DNA from 4 places in the Paenibacillus roseipurpureus genome. Region 1 is predicted to be linked to each of the others. Evidence: riboswitches for the same ligand, from Rfam matches in the RefSeq annotation. Region 1 holds a riboswitch; each other region holds the start of a gene.

Region 1 (4,233 bases):
AGCAGGTGTTGATGTAGTCGGACCTTCGAATTTATTCACATTCCTGAATACGATGGCTCCTTATTGGGAGCTTAGTCGTCCAGAAATGTACCAAGAAGTTGGTGATCCCGTCAAAGATAAAGCACGACTCGAAGCTGCTTCACCACTTTTACATGCAGATCAAATCAAAGCACCGCTCATGATTGCACAAGGTGTGAACGATCCTAGAGTGAATAAGGCAGAATCCGATCAAATGGTCGCAGCCATGCGCCAATTAGACGTGGATGTGCCGTACATGCTCAAGCAAGGTGAAGGACATGGTTTCTACAAGCCAGAAAATGAACGTGATTTCTATCAAGCACTTATTCAATTTCTTAATAAATATGTAAAGAACAAGAAGACGAAGAGCACAGAAACGGCGAACTAAATAGGTGAGACGAACACCTCCTGTTATCGGAGCTAGCGGCATTCTTTTTATGAATGCGCTAGTGCATGATAGGAGGTGTTTTGCTGACTAACAATCCAAATATTGGGGAGAATAAACGTATCTCATTCTCAGGAGGCGCCTGCATGGAGCGTTTGTTTAAATTGAAAGAACGAGGTACGAGCATTTCGACTGAAATTATCGCGGGAGTGACCACATTTCTGACGATGGTCTATATCGTTATTGTGAATCCAGGCATATTGAGTACAACAGGGATGGATTTTCACGGCGTGTTTATGGCAACGGTGCTGGCGAGCATAATAGCTACATTGATTATGGGTCTTTTTGCAAACTATCCGATCGTTATCGCGCCTGGCATGGGGCTAAACGCTTATTTTGCTTTTACAGTTGTTGGCGGCGGGGGAGTTGATTGGCAAGTAGCTTTAGGGGCTGTCTTCATTGAAGGAATCTTATTTATCATTCTGTCGTTGACATCGTTCCGCTACGTCTTGCTTGACGCTATTCCAGCCAGTTTGAAGCATGCCATCACGGCTGGTATTGGGCTTTTTATCACCTTCATCGGCCTGCAAAATGCGAAAATCATCGTCGCCTCTCCAGCAACCTTGCTGACGTTGGGAGATTTGAGAGTACCGATGACAGCTGTGACCTTAATCGGATTGATCGTTTCCCTCATTTTATTAGCTTATAAAGTTCGTGGCTATTTGTTTTTCGGCATGTTAATTACCGCAGTGATCGCTTGGATGATGGGTTTGCTGACGATGCCTGATGCTATCCTTGCAGCGCCTTCTGGGCTATCGGCAACAGCTTTTAAGCTTAATCTAAGCGATATCTTCACAGGGAGTATGTACACGGTCATTTTCACATTCTTATTGATTACCCTTTTCGACACGACAGGGACGATGTTAGGGGTAGCTGAGCAAGCTGGGTTGCTGCAAGGCAACAAATTTCCGCGTTCGCGCGGGGCATTATTAGCCGATGCAGTAGGGACAACAACAGGTGCACTGCTAGGGACAAGTCCAACGTCAGCCTATATTGAATCCAGCTCAGGTGTCGCTGTTGGAGGCAGAACGGGTTTGACAGCCGTGGTCGTTAGTGTGCTGCTTGCGCTAACTTTGTTATTTTCCCCAATTGTTGCCGTGCTTGCCAGCATTCCCGCGATAACAGCGCCGACGTTAATCATAGTTGGATTTCTCATGATGAATGTGCTTCGCAAAATTGAGTGGCATGACCTGGAGGAAGCGTTTCCCGCATTTCTCATTGTGGTCTTAATGCCACTTACCTATAGTATCGCAACGGGGATCGGGATTGGTTTTATCGTGTATCCGATTCTCAAAGTGGTTAGAGGCAAGCGTCGGGATGTGCATCCCATTTTCTATTTATTTGCGGTCTTATTTTTCGTTCAGATCGTGTTTTTCACTCATTAAGCCGATCCATAAACCCTTATGGTGCCTGACTTGCGACGTATTGGCATATTTTGAGCCATGTTTGAAACCGTCTCTCATGTTACACTTTGTAAGACCCAAACGGGTCACAAACAACATAAAGGCCGAAGTTTCATAGGAAACACGGGGGACCCAACTTTGGGGTGAAGCCGCTTCTGCGGCCGGGTGATTACTCTTTGACCCGAATCCGACAGCTAACCTCGCAGGCCGTAAAAAGGAGAGGTTTCAACATGAAGCGTTACATGAAATGGGCAGCAACAGGTGCACTTAGTTTGAGTTTACTTGTCGGAGCTAACGCGGCAATGGCCGCGACTGCAACACATACAGTATCAGAGAATGATACGATGTGGTTAATTTCTAAGAAATATGGTGTAAGTCTGACGGAACTGATTAAAGCAAACCCGCAGATCGCCAACCCCAATATGATTTGGTCGGGTATGCACGTCACTATTCCGAGCAAAACGGCAGGGACAGGGACTGGATCCAACACAGTGACGACGCCTTCGCAATCTACGTTTGCCAGTCAAGTGGTGACGTTAGTGAATCAGGAGAGAGCGAAAGCTGGGCTCAAAGCGTTAACCGTTAATAGCGCCCTCACAACCATGGCGTTGGACAAGGCCAAAGATATGTACAACAATGGCTATTTCGATCACACGTCGCCGACGTATGGCTCCCCATTTGATATGATGAACCGTTACGAGATTAGCTATTCGTACGCAGGCGAGAACATTGCCAAGGGTCAACAAACGCCAGCAGCCGTCATGACGGCATGGATGAACAGTGCTGGCCATCGTCAAAACATTCTAAGTCCGAATTACACACAAATTGGTGTCGCTTATTATAATGGCGAGTGGGTCCAAGAGTTTATTAGTACGTAAAAATAGGCAAGATGAAGAAACCAGTAACGTTTCCGACGTTCACTGGTTTTTTTGCTTTTTAAACATGATACAATAAGCTGAAGCAATTTTAGCGATCGGGAGGAGCTCAATCTTATGCATTCAATCGTTGGTCATATTACAGAAATCAACCGTTATCCCATTAAATCTTTTGCTGGGGAACGCTTATCCGAATGTCAGATTGAACCTTATGGCATGTTAGGTGATCGTCATGGCACTTTCTATGATACGACGAAATCGGGATGGTCGCGGTATGTTACCGCTCGGAATATTCCGAAAATGTTAACCTATCAGGCTAGCTTTCAGGACGGCGAGATTCAAGTAACATCGGCCAACGGCCAAACATTCGGATGGAACGAAGCGTTGCTATCCGAAATACAAAGCCTAACAACTACGCCAATCACCATGTCACGGTTAAAGGAAGCTCATCCCGAGCATCCACATTTATTATCGGTTGATGGCGCCAGTATTCTACTTGTCACGGATGCAAGTTTGCGTAAGCTAGAGGCTGCATGCCAAAAAGATTTGGACCAGCGTAGATTTCGCGGTAATTTCGTTGTGAAGGTCAACGATGAATCCGTACAAGAAGGCGACTGGATTGGCAAGCAGCTTTCGATCGGAGAAGTCATCTTTCAAGTTGACAGTTATTGCGAACGTTGTGTCATGATTACAGTGGACCCTACGACGTTAGAGAAGGATCCAGCTGTATTGAGACATGTCAATGAGTCCTTTGATTTACACTTTGGTGTGTACGCATCTGTAATTCAACCAGGTCGCATTCAGCTTGGTGACGCCGTAATTGTTAAGTAAGATCATAATTCTCATCGAATATAGGGTTCCAAATCTTCCCTAGTAGATTCATGTGCAAATTTCGACAAAATTCTACTATAATAGAAGGACATCAAGATTGCCGAGGGAGTTACATTACATATGTTTGCATCATTAGATAAATTCCCGTTCAAAACGATACTAATTTTTCTCATCGCCATAATCGGCCTGAATATTACCTACTATCAACATTCCAAATCGCTTCTGGTCTCCCATCAGAAAGAGAAAATTAACATTTATACGTCGACTATTGCTTCAAAAATTGTCAATCAGAGTGAAAGTGAAGCCGTCTTTGATGAGATGCTGGCGCGAGATTTGCGATCAACTTCTATCGCGATCAAGCAGTCATTGGATGCAGACTTTCACAATGTCACGAATGAGCAGCTAGAAAACTTGGCTAAATTGCTGAATTTGGAGGGCATCACCTTATTCGAACGACGAGGCGATGATTTCGTCGGTGTTCGTTCCTCCGATCCGAAGGAAATCAATGCAAGTTCCAAGACGTGGGGTAACGTATATTTGGCACATTTGCAACTCACGGATAGGAAGCCTGTCGATGTAGGAATTGGCTTGACACTTGAGAATTATTGGAGTGGTCCGATTAGTACAGCTTCAACTGACGGTTCCAGCATTCGAAAATGGG
Region 2 (4,233 bases), 1.8 Mb from region 1:
CCGCCTCAATCACTGGATACATTTTCTCATCATCCAAGAAGCTCGTCAACACAATCACTTTGCATTCTGGATACAATTGCAGCAATTTCCTCGTCGTTTCAATCCCGTCCATGCCTTCCATGACCAAATCCATTAGCACGACGTCTGGGCGATATTCTTGTGCAAGTCGAATGCCGTCATGACCATTGCTCGCCTCGCCTACAACCTCGATGCCATCTTCGGTTCCAAGTACAGCCGCTAGTCCGATTCTGACCATTTCGTGGTCATCGACAAGAAGTACTTTGATTAAGGTGTCGTCCATTCACTTCTCCCTCTCTATGTACAGTGCTAACTCTCGATAAGTTGAGGATCACCCGCGAGTATCGGCACCCGAATCTCAATGCGTGTACCTCGTTCTGGCGCTGTAATAATATCCACCGATCCGCCAATTTCGTTAACGCGTTCTTTCATGGACACGATTCCATAGGACGTCAGCTTCTTCGCATCCAGTTCAAAGCCGATGCCATCATCGCGGATAACCAAGCGAATGCCGTCCGAGCGGTGCAACAGCTTCACTTCCAGCTTGTTTGCCTTGGAATGACGTAAAGCATTCGACAAGGCTTCTTGCACGATGCGGAATAAATGATCCTCAATCCCTTTATTTAAACGAATTTCATCGTCCATATCCCATGTAATCGCCATCGGCACTTTGGCTGCCAGCTCCTTCAAGAGCTCGACAAGTCCTTCCGACAACCGCTTGCCTTCGAGGTGAATCGGGCGAAGATGCAGCAGAAGCGCCCTCATCTCAGATTGCGCAACTGATGCCATCTCTTCAATAAGATGAATTTGCCGCTTCGCTTTCTCGAAATCCTTGTCCAGCGTCCGTCCGACAGCTGTTGCTGTCATAGAGATAGCGAACAACTGCTGGCTCACCGCGTCATGCAGCTCCCGCGCCAAGCGTTGGCGCTCTTCAATAACCGCAGACAGCTTCGCTTTCTCAGTGAGCTCGACATTGTGGTTAGACAGACGTTGCAGCGAAGTCACCTGCTCCTCCCAACGCTTCATGATGCGGCCTAATTGCTCGCCTAGACGGCCGATCTCATCTTCTCCGTTCACAAAATCGCCTCGTGCGAACGTACCCTTTTCCAATAAAATCATCGTCTCCATCATTGGTTCCAGCCTGCGTGTGATTCTGGAGCTATTCCAATAACCAAAGAAGGCACCAATGACTCCAAGAATCAGGAGTGCCAAGAAAGAGAGCTTGATCCCTTCTTGCCAGGAAGTAAAAGGAACCAGTAAGTCCCTAGATTTCAAAAAATAAAGAATAGCGCCTAGTATCGCGAAGCCAAACAGGATCGACTCGCCCATACTGCGCCATATCATATTCGTTAACCGTCGTTTATAGCCGTCCACCTGGTGAAGAACCCCTTGAAATAAACGGCAAGACTGTCCGTGATATGGCAATTCATCTTTGCGAAGCAAGGAGAATTGTCAAGTGAGGAACGGTCTCGTTTATCCATCGTTACAGAACTTTGACCTTGATATCTCCTACGATAAAGGAGAGCACAAGTTTCACTTTATGGTCACTATGCACATAATTATCTGATTGCCAGACCACTTTATTCATGACACCCGCTTCTCGTTGGTCGGCGATATGAAGCTGTCCGAACATGATGGAAGCTGTAACCGAAACACCGATGTCATCCGGCACCTTGATATCAATATCCCCCACGATACCTTGCAAAATAACGGTCGTTTCCTTTTGCTCCAAGATCGCCAGTGAGAGGTCGATATACGTTTCCCCCACCAAATACCACGTCGATGTGTTTCTCATAATCCAAGGCTCGCGGCCAAGACGCACACTATCTACAAGCTTTTGCTTTTGAATATAGGTGTCATCCTTATGAACCTGCTTGGATCGTATGAAAAACAAACCGAGTGAAATCAACACAACCGCAATGACAATCGTGAGATGATCCCCGAATAAAATGACGGCGCCAATCCCCATCAGCACATATCCTTTGCGCTCCTTGCGTGAACGAACGCGATGAATGCCCAGCAAGATGAGGATAACGGCCAGAATGGGAAAAAAGCCTACAGTTCGATCAAGAAGCAAAAAAACACCGGCGCCGATCAGCACAAGCGCTGTGTTGCGTGCGCGGTTATTCTTCATGTCTTCTCCCATTTGCTGCACCTCCTCTGGCTGCCCATTTCGTTTCTTGCATACGTTTCCTAGCATACCATAAGAATGGACGACCTCCAAGAAGCAAATCCTTATCCGGCAAGGCTTTGGCTTATAAAAAACGACTACACCGTCCTGTTGGACGGTAGTGTTTATCCAAAAATATAAGCTTACTTCTGGCGGCGCGGGTCCCGCTCTTCACGGCTGCGCTGCTCCTGCTGCCACTCGTGCTGCAACTTACTGCGCAGCGCGCGAAACTCATGCTGAAGATTGCCGCTGGCTTCCTTCAGCGTCTCGCGCGACAGGCGGCCCGCTAAGCGAAGCCCCTGGAGCGCCTCCCGGCCGAGCTCGCGGCCGGTCACTTCAAGCTCGCGCCACGTGTCGCGAGCCTCTTTGCCGTGCAGCCCGCCGCGCGGCTGCACCTCTTCGGCTGCGTGCCCCGCACGCAGCCCGCGCAGCTGCTCTGCGAGCGCCAGGCACAGGTCCTGGCTGCTCGCGTACTGCGCGCGGTAGTGCTCGCTCGCGGCTTCCTCGCGAAGCTTCTCTTGCAGCGCGAGCCGCGCCAGGTCTTCTTCGCCGGCGCGCATCGCCAGCTCGGCCTGCTCGCCGCGCAGCTGCGCCATTTCCTCTGCGCGCGCGATGTGGCTGCGTAGCGCGATCGTGGCCTGCAACGCTTCCTCGTAGCGCGCTTCCAGCTCCTCAATTGTGCCGCTGCGCGCGGCACCTGCCTTGCCGATGGTCTCCTGCCAGACCGTCTCCGCCATTTTGCCAATTTGATCACCTATATGTTGCAAATCCCATTCACGGTCCTGATTCTTCGTCATATTCATTCACTCCCTCTACATCGTCTCTCACTCCATCATAGCTATATCGTAACGCACTTACGCCAACGTCAAAACCGACCCCCGACTGTTTTTGAACCTAGACCTAAGTCCAGTATGTCAGGAAGGCCCCAATATTTGGTCATTGTTCCGAGCCGCTCACGATGATACTATATTTGAAGCCGAGTCTGGTGCCCAAATCAAGCACTGGTACGGGGGACGAAATACTTGGGGTGAATATTTGCTTCTAATCAGAGCAGACTAGGGAGAACCTTCTTCCCGAACCCGTCAACTAACCTCGAAGGCTCAAGAAGGAGGATTACCAATTGAATAAACTTACTAAAGGGTTAACAAGCCTTGCTGTTTCCTTAGCAGTATTGGCAGGTGGCTTTCTTTCCCCATTTACAACGCAGGCGCACGCAGCCCAAGCCAAGATGGACGTGAAAGTGCAAGTCAACGATGACCTGATTCATTTCCCGGATGCACAGCCATTTCTGGATGGCAATCATTCCACACAAGTGCCGCTTCGTTTCGTAACCGAGAAATTAGGCTACTCCGTGGATTGGCAAAAAGATGGAACTGAAATCAAAGTCACACTGAGCAACAACCAACATACGATTACACTCGTCTCTGGGCAAAAAGAAGCCAGCATTGATAACTCTACCGTCGTTCTGGACACTGCTTCACAATTCCAGAATGGTCGCGTATACGTCCCGCTTCGCTTTCTTTCCAGTGCCGCAGGTATTCCCGTACATTGGGATGCCAACAGCAATCTAGCTATTCTTAGTAAAGATGGCGCTTATCATGCGCCTGATTATCAAGTATTTGAATCCACAGCTTATTCGGCAGATCCTTCTGAGAATGGTGGTTACGGCGCGCTCGACTATATGGGCAACCCCCTTGCACTCGGTACAGTAGCTGTAGACCCATCCGTTATTCCGCTAGGCTCGAAATTGTATATCGAGGGATATTCGTTTGATGGACTTCCAACAGGCGGTATGTATGTGACTGCGTCTGATACGGGCAGTGCCATTAAAGGAAATCGACTCGATATCTATATTCCTGGTTCGAAACAATCCTTACGCAGCTTCGGCATTCAGAAAATTAAAGTGTACAGAATTTCATAATGAGCTGAAACAGATTCAGCAAACAAAAGTCGCCCACAGGTAGCGTTATCTACGTGATGGGCGGCTTTTGCTTATAAGAACGGCAAAACGCGATCAGCCATCAGGGCATTCGTCCAATCAACTC
Region 3 (4,233 bases), 2.6 Mb from region 1:
ATGACGACTTGCTATTATTGTAGCGAAAGTCATTCAGCAGAACAAGAGGCGGGGGCTTACATCGCCTATTTCCGAGATTTCTTTATCCCGCAGAAATATTCCCTAGGTTGTCTACATATACATGCTGTAGATGCTTGTTTAGGCGGGGTGAATCTCATGATTAATCTATTCAATAGCCGCAAAGTACAGTGGATTGCCGTCATGCTGCTGGCTGCCGGCGCCGTGTTTATAACGGACACGTTGCTCCCTTCCACACCACGAGGGATTGTTCCCGTCGTTTCCAAAGAGGTTCCTTTGGCGAAGTCACCGGACATGCGGTCTGCCGATAGCGGGAACCCCGTAGAAACATCAACACCGCTTAGCTATCGCATTGCTGAATATCACATGAACGTTACTTACATTCCTGAAACACAGCAGCTCCAAGGACAGCAAACCCTCACATGGGAAAATCCAGGGTCTGTACCTGTGAATGACATCTATTTTCATCTCTACCCGAATGCGTTCGCCTCGAAGAAAACGACGTTCATGCGGGAATCGGGCGGCAAGCTGCGCGAGGACGAAGCCAAAGCTGACAGCGGCGGCAGCATGGAGCTGTTATCTGTAAAATCCGATGAAGGCAATGACCTCACCAAACGGATGACGTTCGTACAGCCAGATGACGGCAATAAGGACGACCATACGTTACTCAAAATTCCACTCACGAAACCCGTCGGTCCTGGGGAACGCGTTACGATCCGAACCGAATTCCTGGTGAAGCTGCCCGTTGCCTTTGCCCGGATGGGTTATGTGGACGACTTCGTCATGGCAGGGCAATGGTTTCCGAAAGTTGCGGCCTACGAGCGCAAAGGTACGCGCGGCCGGACCGAGCCTGGTTGGGACCTCCATCAATATCATGGGAATTCGGAGTTCTATGCCGACTTCGGGATGTATGATGTGAAAATTCAAGTGCCCGCCAATTACACGGTAGCCGCTACTGGCTTCCCAGTGAAGCCAGCTGTGACCGATAAGGGTATGAAGACGTACCAATTTTATGCGGAAGATGTCCATGATTTCGCTTGGTCCGCCTCCCCCCATTTCGTCTATGTCGAGGAACCTTTCTCGGCGCCGCAAGTGCCAGGAGTTAAGATTAAGCTATATCTCGATCCGAACCATCAAGACTTGAAGGATCGCTATATGTACGCTGCCAAAAAAGCGCTAGCGCGCTACAGCCAGTGGTACGGAACGTATCCGTACTCGACCCTTTCCATTGTCGTGCCTCCTGCCGGCGGGAATGGCGCTGGCGGGATGGAGTATCCCACATTAGTAACGGCTTGGGGAGCATCCGACAAAGATCCAGATCTGGAACTCGAGCGTGTCGTCGTCCACGAAATTGGCCATCAATTTTTCTACGGACTCGTGGCCAGCAATGAATTCGAAGAAGCGTGGCTCGATGAAGGCTTTACATCTTATGCCGAGGACAAGGTGATGGAAGCGGAGTATGGCGATAAGCCGAATTTAGCCGTTGAATCCAGCTACATTACCTCACCGAATGCGCTGCGCAAAGACGCATGGGCCTATACCGGGCATGAGCAGTACGCTGAAAATGTGTATACGCGCGGCAAGCTTGTACTAAAGGCGATTGAGCAGCAAGTGGGCACCAAAGTCATGGACCGCATCATGAAAACCTACTTCCAGCGGTGGCAGTTCAAGCATCCGTCTACGAAGGATTTTCAGCAAGTTGTGGAGGATGTCAGCAAGACGAAGTGGGATGATTTCTTCAACCAATATGTGTATGGCGATAGGATGATGGATTATTCGGTTGAAAGCGTGCAGATCAAGCCTCAAGGCAGTAAGGGCTCCGAGACGTACGAAAGTACCGTCCGCATTGTGAAACATGGCGGCAATTCACCAGAAGTGCCGATTCAGTTCCATTTTGCTGATGGGACGTCGCTGGATAAAACATGGGATGGCAAAGACAGCTCCATCGAATTCAAATTTACGAACGCCTCCCCCGTCGACTGGGTGCGGATCGATCCAACCTATACGCTCGTGCTGGAGAATAAGCATATCAACAACTTTTATCAAACGGAGTTAAATACGAAATGGCAAATACGGTGGAATCTCGGCCTCGCCCAGTTCCTGCAAGCTCTGTTCGGCTCAGTCGCCTGGTAAGCGCGCAGCTCATGAAGTACGACAAACTCTGAGCCCGCTTACGAAGCCAGTTTTCTAAAGAAAACTTTGAGGAGGGACCTCGTTGGCAACCTATATCAAATCCGGCTTCAGGGCAGCGATGCAACAGCCTTTTGCCACGATCATGCTTTTCCTGTACCAAATGGGCTGGGGGGTGCTTCTGTATAAGGGGATTCAGGGCGTCCTCGTCCCCCTCATGCATCGCTTTCCGGGCAGCGAGCAGCCTAAGCAAGCACTGCAGCTTTTCTTAGCTGAAGGTCAATTTCAGTTATTAAAAACGGATCTTAGCCACTCCTACCTAGGATGGCTGGCGTTCCTGCTATGCGTGCGTATGCTGCTCACCCCCCTCCTGAATGGCGGTGTCTATTATTCGCTGACGCACACCGAGCAGAATGCCGGCTATCGCTTCTTTCGTGGCATGAAAAAGCTCGTGCTTCCCTTCTTATTCGTGTATCTGATCCGCATCGTGCTGACACTGCTGCCGTTGATCTGGCTTTTCCCTAAGGCCAAATGGATTCTAGCCCACAGCTCTTCCTATGAACAGCTGGCGCTGAACTTGCTGCCTTGGATTCTCGGCTTTATGATGTATGGCTTTCTCTTGCAGCTGCTGTTCATGTATATCCAATTTGCGCTTGCAGCTGAGCTTGGCGTCCTTTCGACAGTCATTTCCTTTTTCCGACATTCGATCCCCATTATCGGACTTGCCGTTTCCTTACTTCTCATCTCAGGACTTCTGGCGGGCGTCACGGTAACGGCGACTTATGTGTGGGCTGGACTAGTCGCGCTGCTCATTTATCAGCTGTATCCGCTGTTCCACATTTTCATCCAAATCTGGAGCATCACCTCCCAATATCAGCTACTTTCTGCCAAAATATCCAATTAACATCCAGCAAATTCGTCTATTTGTACAATAAAGTCCCTTTCGCCAAAGAAAGGGGCTTTTTTTTGTCTGTTTTCCGAACAATTGGGCTTTTTTTTCGCCTATTTTGCCAAACAAAAAGAGGATTTTCTTTGTTTATGACGAATTACATGATCTAGCATCAAAAAACCAAATATTTCATGCCGAATTCCTCAGTTTATGGGGAAACGGGGGAACCACTCCGGGTGAATTGATCTTGCAAGACAGGGATCATAGGGAACCTTCAACCGAACCCTCCAGCTAACCTCGTAGGCACCGGAAGGAGACAAGCAGTTGAAGAACGTTGTTACTCTTGTTTTTAGTCTTGTTTTGTTTTTGAGTGTGAGTGTAGGAAGCGTTTTCGCGTCGTCCACCATGGACAGCGCCGTCGATGACCTCATGGGAACTCCGTACAAATGGGCTGGCACAACAACCAAAGGGTTTGATTGCTCTGGGTTCACGTCCTACCTATTCAGCGAGTTCGGCATCGACATTCCGCACAGCTCTAAATCCCAAAACAAAGAAGGCTACTGGATCGACAAAAGTGAACTTCGTAAGGGCGATCTCGTATTTTTCAACACGGATGGCAGCGGTATCTCTCACGTAGGGATGTACCTGGGCAATGGTGAATTCGTTCACTCCGCCACAAACCAAGGTGTTGTTAAGAATAAGTTGAGCGAATCCTACTACGCGAAGCGGTATGTGTCAGCCAGACGAGTTCTGTGGGATGATATCTACAACCAACTAACTGCTGAATCCAATTAATCTTCTCATCACAGGAATGAAGCCCTTAAGCTTACTCCCAGGAGTAGCCTTACGGGCTTTATTCATTTGTGCATGCCGTTCAGCGGAGCACCCCACCCTGCTGTGGAGAAAAAGGTGAATGAGAAATTGCTAGCCAGTATGCAATTGAACGGCAAGTCCCCCATCGCCGCTGTTGGCGTCGAAGTGCAGGAATGCTGGGTGCATTGCAGCCGAGCGCTGAAAATGTCGAAGATTTGGGAAACCGACAACTGGGTGCCTGAGCAAGAGCAGCCAGATGGCATGGACATGTTCCCCGCCCATGTGGCGATGAATGGCATCGTGCTGGATGAATAGCTTGAGGTGCAGATGGGGCAGTGCGGGATGCTCCTGATACCTTCCAAAAGTTATAACTTGACACACCA
Region 4 (4,233 bases), 2.7 Mb from region 1:
AATGGCTTTGAGATGCTCGATGCGTTCAATTTTAAACATGACGTCGCCGCCATAGGAAATACGGGTTACAAAGTCTCCTTGCCTCATCGCACAAATCCCCTCCTACGGGTATCCTATGGCGAGACTAGGCATTTGGTGCGGGTTATTTGCAGCCGTGCGCGCGCAGGGCCGTTGCTAAGCGAGCAAATTCCTCCATGCTTAGCGTTTCACCGCGGCGTGAAGGCTCAATCTGGCAGCCGTTCAGGAGCGCTTCCAGCTCCGATTTATTCTCTTTGCTAAAGAACCTTGCCGCGAGGTTGTTGTAAAGCGTTTTACGGCGCTGTACGAAGGAAGCTTGCACGACAGCGAAGAAGAAGTCAACGTCCGCCACCTCAACAGGCGGCGTTTGACGCACACGCAGTCGAATGACTGCAGAATCCACATTCGGCTGTGGAACAAAGACGGTGCGCGGCACGATCGTGACTAGCTCCGGCACGCAGTAGAACTGCACGGCAATGCTTAAGCTGCCGTAATCTTTGGTGCCCGGCTTGGCCGCCATGCGGTCAGCCACCTCTTTTTGAATCATCACGACGATATTCTCCAGCGGAAGCTTCTCCTCGAGAAGCTTCATGATGATCGGCGTCGTGATGTAGTAGGGCAGGTTGGCGACGACACTGACGCCATCCACGCCCTCGAAGTGCTGCCGGAACAGCTCCGGCAGGTTGGTCTTCAAGATATCCCCATGAATGACAGTGGCATGGGGGTATGGCGCCAGCGTTTCGTCCAGAATGGGCAGCAAACGCTGATCGATCTCGACGGCCAGCACGCGGCCCGCGAGCTTGGCCAGTTGCTGTGTGAGTGCCCCGATGCCAGGGCCGATCTCGAGCGCAGCCTTCGTTGGCCCAAGCTCAGCGGCCGACACGATTTTGCCCAGAATGTTCTGATCAATCAGGAAGTTCTGGCCTAAGCTTTTCTTCAGCACAAGTCCGTTTTTCTTAATAATCTGCTTCGTCTTACTCGGTGTGGCTACATCTTCTGCGGTTACAATGACTTCTTGTCCGTTTGTCGTCATAGAATAGACCTCGTTATCTATAGGTTTTCGTACTCTTGATTCAATTCAAATGCTCGAGGGCCGCCTCGAATTCCTCGCGAGAAATCTGAAACATCGCGCAGCGTTTATAAAATTGCTTGCCATTGCAATAACCGATGCCTAAGGCGTTGCCTACGGCCAAGCGTCGAGCCGCCGCGTCCGGGTGCACGATGAGGCCAGCGGCGATCAGATCTTCCATCGCAAGCTGCGAGACCGCGCCGTCATATTCCGTGCGCAGGTTCTGCAGCGCCTGGCGAATCGTCTCTGGCGTCGCATTCTCGACGCCGATATCACCCTTATACGCAGCTTGCTCCTGTGTAATGAACGCATGCTTGCAGCCTGGCACCTTGGCTGCAACAATCTTGCGGATCCGCTCACCAGCGTGGTCAGGATCCGTGAATATAATAACGCCTCGGCGCTGCTGGGCGAGCGCGATCCGTTTGAGCACGGCTTGCCCGATGGCCGAACCGCCCGTCTCAATCGTATCCGCCTCCACAGCCCGCTTAATGGCAGCTGTATCGTCTTTACCTTCGACAACGATCATCTCTTTAATCATGAACCGTTTTCCTTCCTAGCCCCCAGTACGCAGAAAAAGAAGAGGGGTCTCCTCTTCTTTCGCGCAGGCAGTCGCCAAGCTACGTGTATAGGGTAGTGTTCCCGCCGAAACGAACGTTTACACGTTAGTTCTCTGACGGTTTTTTGGGACCGACAATGTAGACGGTATATCCTTGTTTCGTTCCGAATTTATTGGCATAGCCATGATCTTCGAAATAAACATCGATCATCTGGCCTTTCACGCCGCTGCCGATATCCTCAGCACGACGGAAGCCAAGACCTTCAATGTAGACCCACCAACCCAGTGGAATCACCTTGGGATCAACAGCAATCGTGCGCCCTTCCGTTACAGTCGTCCCTGTATAGGTTTTACCGTAACCGTAAGCACCCTCATCTTTTCCCGTCGATGCTGCGTCCGCTGAATAAGCGGTGAGCTTCACATTCTTAAGAATTTGCTTATAACCGAAGGTGACACCATTCTTAGATACTTCATCCACACTCGGTGAGGAGGCGGAGAGCACAACAACGGGATTCTTCGTGCCAACGGCAACTACTTTGCTAATACTTTCTGTTTGTACTTCTTCACCCACAACTGCTTCCGCGACTAAAACGCCGTCCTCGAAAGTCTTTTCTTTCTTCTTCACCAGTACGCCTTCTTTACCCTCTTGAACGACTTGCTCTTTCCCTTTGAGTAAATTAGCGTCACTCTTCTTCTCTGTCTCGAATGCGATCGGTTCAGAGACTTCCTCCGTCACTTTGGTCACACGTACGATTTTGACTTCATCGCCAGCGCCGAGAGCGGCTGTCGGTTCGGGAGTGATGCGATCGTTCTCCCCAAGTGCAATATTTAAACGTTGCAATGCACTTTCTACCGTTCTTGCAGTTGTGTAAACAGTGGTGGTCTTTCCATCAGCAGTCAATTGAATTGGCGAAGCATGCTCGATGACGATTTTATCGCCGCCCTTGATTTTGGTCGTCAGGGCGCTCGAAATTTCATCGTGTTCACCAATCGTTATGGCTTGTTCATCCAGTAGGCGTTGCAGGACCCATTGCTTCGTGTGCACAATAGTTTCTTGTCCATTCACAACCACGGATACGCTCTTGGTAGCCGTTCCGTACAACAACACCAAAAACATGAAAGTCATTGCGATTGAGATTAGAGCTAGGCTTAAAATCAAACGCAAGTTTTCATGCTTCCATCGCAATGCGAAGGACATGCTGGATGATCGTTTTACATGGGTCTCGCTAAATGAGATACTGCCCACTTCTTCGGTCCTCCTTCAAAGCCTCGCCGCCAGGTTACAGCATGATAAAATTTGACGCGACTAAGGTTTTTAGTTAACTTAACGTGCTCGCCGTCATCGGTGGTACTTACGCCGAATCGGGTCGTCCCCCCCTTTTCACCTCTTCAACATCCTATGAATTCCAGGTCATTTTATGTCATCTGATCTGTGTAGAACCCTGTATGTGGACAAAAAGCCAGCAAGAAGAGGACTCTTCTCGCTGGCTTAGTTTGCATAGTGAAATACAAATAGCACGCACGACAATCGTTACCTCTCTTACGCTTACGAGGTTAGCTGACGGATTCGGACGTGAGAGTCGCCCTACTGAGGCGCAAGCTGCTTGCTTACGTCTCTGATTCACCCCTGATACTCAATCTGCTCACTTGCCAGCGTATGAACGCTAATCAAGCTTGCAGTGGTTCCCCCGTTTCCACATTTGGAACTCAGCGAATGGAAAATTGGCAAATTGGATATTAAGTTATTATGAAAAGTATATTACGCTGTTAATCACAACCTGTAAAGGGATATACACCCGTTAAAAAGGGCTAAATTGCTCAAATTTCGATTATTTTTCAAATATAACCTCATTTTATCTGCATTTCTCTAACTATAACGTACGTATACACCTTTTCTTATACCACTGTGGCTAAAACTAGGTTAAAAATTCAAATTTGTTTATAATGATTCTGGAAGATCTCTATTCGAAAATACCAATAATTTGCTATTTAGGGAGGCAATTGAGATGGGGCCCATCTTGCAAGTAAACGCTTTATTCGGGGGATATTTACCAAACAAACCCGTTCTTCACGATCTCACATTCTCGATTCAACCTGGTGAAATGATGGGATTAATTGGACTCAATGGCGCAGGTAAAAGTACTACAATTAAGAATATTTTGGGATTGCTGCAACCTCAGAAAGGATCCATTCACATCAATGGGTTAACCTTAACGGAGAATCCCATCGCTTATCGTTCTACGTATGCCTATGTCCCAGAAAGCCCTGAGCTCTACGAGGAGTTAACGATCCGTGAACACTTGGAACTGACCGCTATGGCGTACGGTGTATCCAAGGCCGACTTCACCACTAGATCCCAATCGCTGTTAGCGCAATTTCAGATGGGAGACAAGCTTAACAGCTTCGCCAGCCACCTTTCCAAAGGGATGAAGCAGAAGGTGATGATCATGAATGCTTTCTTAATCGAGCCCTCCCTATACATCATCGACGAGCCTTTTCTCGGATTGGATCCTCTCGCGATCCGCTCTTTACTCGACCTCATGGTCCATATGAAGCGAAAGGGCGCATCCTTTCTCATTTCTTCGCACAT

What was found. A riboswitch is a leader RNA that binds a small molecule or an ion and turns the genes downstream of it on or off. The one in region 1 is predicted to bind cyclic di-AMP.
Region 2: another riboswitch for cyclic di-AMP. It lies ahead of MJB10_RS05275 (stalk domain-containing protein); the one in region 1 lies ahead of MJB10_RS13085 (CAP domain-containing protein).
Region 3: another riboswitch for cyclic di-AMP. It lies ahead of MJB10_RS25310 (C40 family peptidase); the one in region 1 lies ahead of MJB10_RS13085 (CAP domain-containing protein).
Region 4: another riboswitch for cyclic di-AMP. It lies ahead of MJB10_RS00935 (ubiquitin-like domain-containing protein); the one in region 1 lies ahead of MJB10_RS13085 (CAP domain-containing protein).

What each region holds. Positions count from the first base shown of each region.
Region 1 covers NZ_CP130319.1:2,953,295-2,957,527, reverse strand. The annotation lists gene MJB10_RS13095 (S9 family peptidase) at 1-406, shown strand, start outside; gene MJB10_RS13090 (NCS2 family permease) at 550-1,848, shown strand; cyclic di-AMP (ydaO/yuaA leader) riboswitch at 1,959-2,090, shown strand; gene MJB10_RS13085 (CAP domain-containing protein) at 2,097-2,744, shown strand; gene MJB10_RS13080 (MOSC domain-containing protein) at 2,859-3,572, shown strand; gene MJB10_RS13075 (sensor histidine kinase) at 3,693-4,233, shown strand, end outside.
Region 2 covers NZ_CP130319.1:1,156,413-1,160,645, reverse strand. The annotation lists gene MJB10_RS05295 (response regulator transcription factor) at 1-301, opposite strand, end outside; gene MJB10_RS05290 (sensor histidine kinase) at 328-1,392, opposite strand; gene liaF (cell wall-active antibiotics response protein LiaF) at 1,502-2,164, opposite strand; gene MJB10_RS05280 (PspA/IM30 family protein) at 2,332-2,985, opposite strand; cyclic di-AMP (ydaO/yuaA leader) riboswitch at 3,165-3,304, shown strand; gene MJB10_RS05275 (stalk domain-containing protein) at 3,309-4,109, shown strand.
Region 3 covers NZ_CP130319.1:5,558,825-5,563,057, forward strand. The annotation lists gene MJB10_RS25300 (M1 family metallopeptidase) at 157-2,151, shown strand; gene MJB10_RS25305 (hypothetical protein) at 2,234-3,052, shown strand; cyclic di-AMP (ydaO/yuaA leader) riboswitch at 3,220-3,358, shown strand; gene MJB10_RS25310 (C40 family peptidase) at 3,443-3,832, shown strand; gene MJB10_RS25315 (hypothetical protein) at 3,905-4,165, shown strand.
Region 4 covers NZ_CP130319.1:210,110-214,342, reverse strand. The annotation lists gene yabG (sporulation peptidase YabG) at 1-87, opposite strand, end outside; gene rsmA (16S rRNA (adenine(1518)-N(6)/adenine(1519)-N(6))-dimethyltransferase RsmA) at 143-1,051, opposite strand; gene rnmV (ribonuclease M5) at 1,092-1,625, opposite strand; gene MJB10_RS00935 (ubiquitin-like domain-containing protein) at 1,750-2,889, opposite strand; cyclic di-AMP (ydaO/yuaA leader) riboswitch at 3,172-3,366, opposite strand; gene MJB10_RS00930 (ABC transporter ATP-binding protein) at 3,644-4,233, shown strand, end outside.